Regions from separate parts of the Streptomyces sp. NPDC001219 genome, predicted to be linked through region 1. Evidence: riboswitches for the same ligand, from Rfam matches in the RefSeq annotation. Region 1 holds a riboswitch; each other region holds the start of a gene.
The links. Region 1 has a riboswitch for cobalamin ahead of thiI (tRNA uracil 4-sulfurtransferase ThiI). Riboswitches for the same ligand answer to the same signal wherever they lie in the genome.
Positions count from the first base shown of each region.

Region 2: it holds a riboswitch for cobalamin, as region 1 does, so the genes downstream of both, ACWC9R_RS21675 (prenyltransferase/squalene oxidase repeat-containing protein) here and thiI (tRNA uracil 4-sulfurtransferase ThiI) in region 1, are expected to answer to the same signal.
Region 3: it holds a riboswitch for cobalamin, as region 1 does, so the genes downstream of both, ACWC9R_RS28045 (cobalamin biosynthesis protein) here and thiI (tRNA uracil 4-sulfurtransferase ThiI) in region 1, are expected to answer to the same signal.
Region 4: it holds a riboswitch for cobalamin, as region 1 does, so the genes downstream of both, metE (5-methyltetrahydropteroyltriglutamate--homocysteine S-methyltransferase) here and thiI (tRNA uracil 4-sulfurtransferase ThiI) in region 1, are expected to answer to the same signal.

Region 1 covers NZ_JBSFJF010000019.1:128,981-131,172, forward strand. The annotation lists gene thiI (tRNA uracil 4-sulfurtransferase ThiI) at 1-1,229, opposite strand, end outside; cobalamin riboswitch at 1,401-1,619, opposite strand.
Region 2 covers NZ_JBSFJF010000033.1:75,630-77,821, reverse strand. The annotation lists gene ACWC9R_RS21675 (prenyltransferase/squalene oxidase repeat-containing protein) at 1-1,127, opposite strand, end outside; cobalamin riboswitch at 1,363-1,484, opposite strand; gene ACWC9R_RS21670 (MBL fold metallo-hydrolase) at 1,592-2,192, opposite strand, start outside.
Region 3 covers NZ_JBSFJF010000054.1:42,898-45,089, forward strand. The annotation lists gene ACWC9R_RS28035 (inorganic phosphate transporter) at 1-325, shown strand, start outside; gene ACWC9R_RS28040 (hypothetical protein) at 348-584, shown strand; cobalamin riboswitch at 854-1,003, shown strand; gene ACWC9R_RS28045 (cobalamin biosynthesis protein) at 1,157-2,176, shown strand.
Region 4 covers NZ_JBSFJF010000006.1:96,628-98,819, reverse strand. The annotation lists partial or broken gene ACWC9R_RS05685 (malate synthase A) at 112-393, shown strand; cobalamin riboswitch at 616-837, shown strand; gene metE (5-methyltetrahydropteroyltriglutamate--homocysteine S-methyltransferase) at 1,001-2,192, shown strand, end outside.

The sequences.
Region 1 (2,192 bases):
GGATGATCCGCCTCCTCGCCGGAGTCTCCCGGATACATGATCTGGACGTCGCGCAACAGACCATCCACCACCTCGTCCAGATCGAGGCGCTTCTCCACCGAATGCAGGCCGGTCAGCCCGGCGCGGAGGGTGACCCGGGGCGGTGCGAGGAGCTTGCAGCAGTCCTCGTCCGGCAGCACGGAGATCTCCGCGGTGCCGATGGACCGGGCCTCGTCGATGATCTCCTGCTTCTCCCAGCCGACCAGCGGTCGCAGCACCGGCAGGGTTGCCGCCTCGTCGACGGCCGCCATGTTCGCCAGGGTCTGGCTGGCCACCTGCCCCAGGCTGTCACCGGTCACCAGAGCCTCCGCCCGGGTCCGGCCCGCCAGCGCGGAAGCGGCGCGGACCATCAGCCGTCGCTGGGCGACGACCTGGAGCCTGCCGGCCCCCGCGATGGCCAGCTGCTTCTGTGCGTGGCCGAGCGCGATGACATGCAGCCGCCCACCGGGCTGGTAGCGGTTGAGTTCACGGGCGAGGGCGTACGCCTTGTAGACCGAAGCGGCGTTCGTGTACGGAGCGCCGGTGAAGTGGACGAAGTCGCAGTGCAGTCCGCGGCGCATCGCCCGGTAGGCCGCCACGGGCGAGTCGTAACCGCCGGAGAGCAGTACCAGGGCGCGTCCGCTGGAGCCCACGGGCAGTCCGCTCGGTCCCTGGTGACGGCTCCAGGAGACGTAGCTCTCCTTGTGGTCGATCTCGACCGAGATCAGTACGTCCGGGTTGGAGAGGTTCACCGGCAGGGGGCCCAGGGCTTCCCGGACGCGGGCCCCGAGAAAGCGCTCGAACTGCGAGGAGGTCATCTCGAAGTTCTTGTTCCGCCGCTTGACCCGCACGGCGAAGCTGATTCCCGGCCGTTCCGTACGAGCGGCGGCCAGCGCCTCCACAGCCGTCTCGGTGATGTCCGACACGGTGCTCGGAACGCGCAGGGCAGGCTCCACCGAGTTGAACCCGATCACCCGGCGGGCGCGCTCCACGAGGTCCTCCAAGGGAACCTCGCCGCCGAGTACGGTCACGTTCTGGCCGGACTTGATCCATGTGGAACCGCCGATACCGCGCAGGGCGCCACGGAGGTTGTCGTGCAGCCGCTCGGTGAACACATGCCGGTTGCGGCCCTTGAGGAAGACCTCACCATGCTTGAGCAGGACACAGGGCCCGCTCGGGCGGGGTGCTCTGGGGGAGGGGATGGCGGGCATGCTCGGTTCGCCGGGCACGAAACTCTCCTTCGCGAGTCGTCGTGAGGGCCGGCGCCGGGCCGCGAACGGGGCGGGGGCCCGCCCGTCCCCGCTCTGCGCAGGGCTGGGTGGAACACACCACTCGCTCAGCGGTCCCGCTACCGGGACGCGTGGAACCGTGCGTGGTGATCGCACCCCGCACGAGCAGTGGCAGGTCTTCGGACTCGTGAGCACACCCCGGAGGACGGGACACCTACTGACCGTCGCTTCCCAGGTCACACGCGGGCCCAGTGCTTCATGACGGCGATCGTTCCCACTCACCGCTGCGAGGCAGTCCCGGATTCCCACCGGGTTCCCTCTTGCGACACCCCGCCTGGCGGGCGGGGCGAACCAGCTGCCGGTCCAGGGTAGACAAGGTGGCGGGCATTCAGTGAACCAGACCTTGGCTGTCCACTTTGGGCCGGGACGGCCGGTTCAAGAGGCTATTGGGTATTCTGAGGAAGAGGGCCGCTGACCCGTAGGTTCAGGGTCTGTACGTTGTGGGCGTTACGGCATCGAATACGCGCCTTACCGCACGTGCGGTTTTTCAGCACGCAGAATGTCCGGTATCGCGGAGCCTTTAACTTCCGCTGCTCGATGTGGGCGCTGGGCTGCTTAAGGTGCATCTCCAGCAGTTTTCCTCAACCACCATTTCTGTGGTGGAGAGTGAAAGAAGCTCGGCCTCCACAGTGGTGCAAGGACCGGCCGTCCAGGCGCGCAGACGTCCCACCGCCGCATCGAGCATGTAGACCGGTGCACAGGCACCCCTCGGGGCGAGCCTGGAGAGCGGCCCCTGCACGCGACGTTCACCAGAGTCGGCGTCAGATCCGGTGGGCATACTGCTTTCGCGCAGTGTAGGAGCGAGGAGGGGAGAGTGTGTTGGACGGGACGCCGGAATCACGTCATGGCCGTGGCTGGAGTGAGGCAGAGGACGCCACGCTCGTC
Region 2 (2,192 bases), on a different contig from region 1:
CCGAAGGACCGCGGGTCGGTACCGGTGGCATGCGCGGCCAGCACCAGCTGCGCGTACGCGGCGGGCCCGCTCTGCTTCGCCCAGTCCGCCGCGTTCTTCTCCAGCCACTTCAGCGGCTTCGCGGCGGCGGCACCATGGCCACCGGCGGCCAGTGCCACCACGGCGTCGGCGGTGTTGCCGACGTCGGGCTGCTTCTCGGCGCCCGGCATCGCGGACAGCAGATGCTGCCCGTTCTTGTCGAGCTGCGCGACGAGATAGGCGGCGCCGCCCTCAGCGGCCTGCCCCAGGTCGCCCTTGCCCGCCTTGTCCGTCTTCTCGCCCCCGCCGTCCTTGCAGTCCAGCGGCTTGACCGGGCGGTCCGCACGGTCGTCGGCGGGCGCGACGACGAAGCCCTTGCCGAGCGCTCCGGTCGCGGCGGCCGCGGTGGCGTCGGCGTTCGGGGCGGCGCCCTTGAGCTGGAAGGTGAACGCGCCGCGCTCGCCCTCCTTCGCGTCGCAGCCCAGCTGGAAGGTGAGCAGCCCGTCGTCAGGGGTCTTGGCACCCTTCTTCGACGTCACGGACCCCGGCTTCTCGCCCGCCGCCGCGAGCGCGCCGATGACCACGGACGTGGAGTTGGCGTCGCTGGCCGAGCCGGGCACCGAGCTCCAGCCGCCGTCGTCGTTCTGCACCGACTTCAGCCAGCCCACGGCCTTCCGCACGGTGTCGCTCTGCCCGCCGAGCGCGGCCAGCGCCTGCACCGCGGCGGCCGTCTGGTTGGTGTCCCGCAGGGTCTTGGCGTCACAGGCCTTGCCGGGGTCGGCACGGAAGGCGCTGAACGAGCCGTCGGCGCACTGCTGCCCGACCAGCCAGCGCACGGCGGACCCCGCGGGCCGCAGCCCCACCGTGTCCTGCGCCAGCAGCGCCAGCGACTGCCGCCAGACCCCGTCGTACTGCGGGTCCTTGCTGCCGTGCAGGCCGTCCGGCAGCTTCTTCGGGGAAGTGGACGGGGCGGCGTCGGCGTACGCGGCGGGGGCAGCGGCCGCGCCCAGCACCACCGCGGCGGCCAGCGCCGTGGCGGTGCGGCGCGCCAGGAGGGCGACGGGGTGCGTCAGGGGGGCCTGGTGAGCCATGGAAGCCATGGAAGCCATGGGGGCCATCGGGTCGGTGCCTCTCGGGTCGGGTCGCGGCGGTCTACGCAGCCACGCTCGGCCGGCCGCCCGCGCACCGACCCCCTGGGGATCACGGGCGCGGTGGCACCGGGCTCAGCTCCGTATACCTCGACGGTGCCGCGCACCGGGCCGTCCCAGTGGCGGACGTTTCCGGTGGCGGGAGCCTTGGTCGTGCCCCCTCGGGTGCTCCGGCTCGTACGGCCGTCCCTGCCGGTCCAGCCGGCGCGGTACGGACGGGCCGTCCTCACGGTTGCGGGTCAGCGCCGGATTTCCACCGGCTTCCCCCGATCGGGTACGGATGAAGTTGTCCCGCACACCTTAACCGGCACCCGCCGGGCACTCGCTCGCACGTACGAGCCACGTCTGAGGGCGCGAGCCGGGGGCGGCCGCCCCCGAACGCCAACCCGAAGGCCCCACCGAACGCCGGGCCGATCCGCCCGCCCTCACACCGCCCGGTACCGCACCGGTTCGCTCCCCGGCACCGGCTCCGCGTGCCCCAGCTTCACCAGCCGGCGCAGATGGGCCTCGGCCTCCGAGACGGCGATGTTGCGGGACCCGTAAGGGATCTGCTCCCAGGGCCGGTTCCACTCCATGGCCACGGCGAGTTCCCAGACGGTGCGCGGTTCCCGGAGCAGGGCCCGCAGCCGGTCCAGCCGCTCCTGGTGGTGGGCGATCAGCGCGCGCACCCGGCCACCGGCGTCGGTGAAGGCGTGCTGGTGGGCGGGCAGCACCTCGGCGGGGCCGAGCCGGCCGACGCGTTCGAGGGAGTCGAGGTAGTCGCCGAGCGGGTCGGCGCCCTCCGCCCCGTGCGGGCCGGGCGGAACCCCTTCGCTGTCCGGGGCCTCGTACAGGCCGATGTGCGGCGTGATGCCGGGCAGCAGGTGGTCGCCGGAGAACAGCCGGCCGAAGCCGGGGGCCCGTGCCGAGGGGTGTGCCTCCTCCAGGTGGAGGCACACATGGCCGGGGGTGTGGCCGGGCGTCCAGATGGCGCGCACCCGGCGGCCCGGCAGGTCGAGCAGTTCGCCGGGGTCGATACCGCGGTCC
Region 3 (2,192 bases), on a different contig from region 1:
GGCCGCCGGTGCGGTCGCGGCGGGTGCCGCGTTCCTGGCCGGACAGGGCGACTGGGGCGTGGCGGCGGTGGCGGTCCTCGGACTCGGCATCTGCGGCGCGATCTGGGCCGCCTCCCGGCGCAAGCCGGTCGACCACACCAACGTCAACGAAGGCCCGGCAGCGGAGCCGGCGGGCGTGGTCACCGCCGCGCTGCGCACCGTCTCGCCGCCCCCGGCCGGCCAGCAGGCCCCGGGAGCCGACGCCCCGGAGACCGCCGACGCACCGGCGGCCGAGGCCCCCACCACCACCGCCCCGCGCGCCAAGGCCGCGACGGTCACCCGCTAGCTGTCATCACGTAAGGAACTCCATGAGCATCGACTGGGCAGCTCTCGGCCAGGTCTTCGGCGTCACCCTCGGTGTGACGGTCGGGATCGTGGGCCTGTTCACCGTCGGCATCGCCGGTACGTCCCGCAAGACCGGCCACGAGGGTGCGGCGGCCGCGGTCGCCGTACCGGGCACCGGCGCACGGGCCGGCGCGATGGCCGCCTTCGCGCTCTGCGCGGTCGCGGTGGCCTATGGCATCTATCTGATCGTCGCCGGCTGACCCGGCCGGACACGACGGACCGGACGAGGCGTCCGGCCGACCGCGGCCTCAGCCGTCGTCCGCCGGGCGCCTCGTCCGTGGGCCGCCCCGGCAGCCGCGCGCCGGACGGTGACGCGGGATCAGGGGGCGTGCGGGCGGCCGCCGGTGACGTCTCCGCCGCGCTGTGGTGTGCGCCACAGCGCCTGCCACAGGGCAGCGTCGCAGGTCAAGGGTGAGTTGACGGGCATTCGCGGTGCGTGGTGGACTGCCGGAGCCATTCGGCGACAGCTGAGGAAGTCCGGTGTGAATCCGGCGCGGTCCCGCCACTGTCACCGGGGAGCGTTCCTCCGACGAGGGCCACGGTCCGCCGCGCACACGTGCATCGACGTACGCGGGACTGGAAGGCCGGAGGACACGCCGATCCGGGAGCCAGGAGACTCTTGTCGCCGTCACGTCGAGCCAGGGCGCGGACCCTGAGTGAGGACATACCGCCATGCCCGGCTGCCCGTCGAGATCCCCTCTGCCCACTGCCGCAGGGTTCCTCCGAGGCCGGGCGGGACATCACGGACACGCCCTGGCAACGGCCTGATCCGGTGCGCGGCGAACACGCGGGATACGCGTGCGGCGCGGCCCTCGGCTTTCTCACCGACCTGATCGCGGCAGATCCGCGGCGTGGCCATCCGGTGGCCGCGTTCGGCCGGACCGCTGGCGCCGTCGAGCGCCGGCTGTGGCGCGACCACCGCGGCTACGGGGCGGCGCACGCCGTGCTGTGCGCGGGCGGTGCCGCGGCCGCCGCCGCGCTGGTGCGGCGCGCCGTGCGGGGCTCGGCTTCCGCTTCTGTGCTGTCGCTCCGTGGTGGCGCCGGGATCGCGCTGACCGCGGCGACGGTCTGGGCCGTGCTGGGCGGCACCTCGCTGGGCCGGGAGGCGCGGGCCGTCGGCGGGGCGCTGACCGCGGGTGACCTGGACGTGGCGCGGGAGCGGCTGCCGCATCTGTGCGGGCGCGACCCGCAGGCGCTGGACGGGCCGCAGATGGCCCGTGCGGTGGTGGAGTCGGTCGCCGAGAACACCTCCGACGCGGTGGTGGGCGCCCTGGTGTGGGGCGCGCTGGGCGGGGTGCCCGGCCTGGTGGCGTTCCGCGCGGTGAACACCCTGGACGCGATGGTGGGCCACAAGTCGGCGCGCTACCGCCGCTTCGGCTGGGCCGCGGCCCGGCTCGACGATCTCGCCGGCTGGCCCGGCTCCCGGCTGACCGCCACGCTGACCGTGCTCGCCGGCCCCGACCGGCGCGGTGCGCTGCGGGCCTGGCGGGCGGACGGCGCTGCGCACCCGAGCCCCAACGCGGGCCCGGTGGAGGCGTCGTTCGCGGGCGCGCTGGGCGTACGGCTGGGCGGCACGCTGGCGTACGGCGGGCGGGTGGAGCACCGTCCGGTGCTCAACGGCGCGGCGCCGCCGGTGGCGGTGGAGGACATCGGGCGGGCGGTGCGGCTCTCCCGGCGGGTGAGCGCGCTGGCGCTGGTGACGACGGTGGCGGCCCGACTGGCGGGCGGCGCCGCGCGGGCGGCGGTGGCTCGGGGAGCCGGAGGGCTCGGGCGTGAGGCGGGTCCGGTATGAGGCCGTCCGTTTTTTC
Region 4 (2,192 bases), on a different contig from region 1:
CCATGGCGTCCTGTGGGTACCAGCGCAGGCCGTCGAGCGTCCCCGTCCATCCAAGTTCCCCAACGCACCCTCAGACCTCCCGCCCAACCAGCGGATGGCGATGCCGATGCGGGCGAGGTGGTGCTGGAGGGGCTGCAGGAGGACGCGGCGGCCGCCGAGATCGCGCGGGCGCAGATCTGGCAGTGGCTGCGGCACGGCGCGGTCGACCGGGACACGGTGCTCGGGTTCCTGGACGACGAACTCGCCGCGCTGGGCGCCGCGTACCCGTGGGCGCGGCTCGACGAGGTCCGTGCGCTGTTCGAACGGGTCGCCCTGGCCAGGGAGTTGCCGGCCTCCTTCACCCCGGAGGCCTACGCCCGGCACCTGGTGCGCCGCGCGGAGGTCACGGCATGAGCGCGGGCCGTACGGCCGGGCGCGGGTGCCACCCCTACGACCAGGGCTGAGGGGCCCTGGGTCGCCGCCGGGCTGAGGGGCCCGGCGGTTGCGGGGTACGGGCGCGGAACGGAGAGCGAGGCCGTTCCGCGCCCTGCCACGTCCGTGCCGCCCCTCACTCTCCGGTGTCTCATGTCACATTCCGGTATGTGGGCAGAGGTGTCCGATACGGGGGCCGCGTTCTACGCTGGCCGGGCAACAGGTTCGCCCCGTCCGCCAGACGGGCCGCGTCGTAAGAGGGAACCCGGTGGGAATCCGGGACTGCCCCGCAGCGGTGAGTGGGAACGAACGCCGTCATACGCACTGGATCACGCGTCCGGGAAGCGACGGCCAGTAGGTGCCCGCCGGAGGTCTCCGGCAGGCGCGCCCGCGAGTCCGAAGACCTGCCCGTTGCCCGTGTGCGCCCCCGCGTGCACGGACATCCCGGTGACCTCGAGGGCGGGTCGGCGTCATACCAGGCGGTCCCGTGCGTGCCAGACGCACCGTGCTTCCGCTGGGTGTCCGTCACCCCTTCGCGTACCTCGTTCCGTCCCCGGGACCATGACACGTATTCGCGAAGGAGAATTCCGTGACAGCGAAGCCCGCAGCCGCGGCAGCACGGGCCACCGTGTACGGCTACCCCCGCCAGGGACAGCACCGCGAACTGAAGAAGGCCATCGAGGGCTACTGGAAGGGCACGGTCGGCGCCGACGCCCTCCGGGAGACCGCCCGCACCCTCCGTCGTTCCCACTGGCAGCAGCTGGCCGGCGCCGGCCTCCACGAAGTGCCCACCGGTGACTTCTCGTACTACGACCATGTGCTGGACACCAGCGTCATGGTCGGTGCCGTCCCGGACCGCCACCGCGCCGCCGTCGCGGCCGACGCCCTCGACGGCTACTTCGCGATGGCGCGCGGCACGCAGGACGTGGCGCCGCTGGAGATGACCAAGTGGTTCGACACCAACTACCACTACCTGGTGCCCGAGCTGGGGCCGGACACCGTCTTCACCGCCGACTCCGGCAAGCAGGTCGCCGAGCTCAGGGAGGCCCTCACCCTCGGTCTCGCCGCCCGGCCGGTGCTCGTCGGGCCGGTCACCTACCTCCTGTTGTCGAAGCCCGCCCCCGGCGTGGCCGCCGACTTCGAGCCGCTGACGCTCCTGGACCGGCTGCTGCCGGTCTACGCGGAGGTCCTCGCCGACCTGCGCGCCGCCGGAGCCGAGTGGGTGCAGCTCGACGAGCCCGCCCTCGTCCAGGACCGCACCCCGGCCGAACTCAACGCCGCCGCGCGCGCCTACCGCGAGCTGGGCGGCCTCACCGACCGGCCGCAGCTCCTGGTCGCCTCGTACTTCGACCGGCTCGGCGACGCACTGCCCGTCCTGGCCAAGGCCCCGGTGGAGGGTCTGGCGCTCGACTTCACCGACGCGGCCGCGGCCAACCTCGACGCGCTGGCGGCGGTCGGCGGGCTGCCCGGCAAGCGCCTGGTGGCGGGCGTGGTCAACGGCCGCAATATCTGGATCAACGACCTGGAGAAGTCGCTGGCCACCCTCGGCACCCTGCTCGGCCTGGCCGAACGGGTCGACGTGGCCGCGTCCTGCTCACTGCTGCACGTGCCGCTGGACGCCGCCGTCGAGCGCGACATCGACCCGCAGATCGTGCGCTGGCTGGCCTTCGCCAAGCAGAAGACCGCGGAGCTGGTGACCCTGGCCCGGGGTCTGACGCGGGGCACCGACACCATCGCCGCCGAACTCGCCGCGAACCGCGCCGACCTGGCCTCCCGGGCCA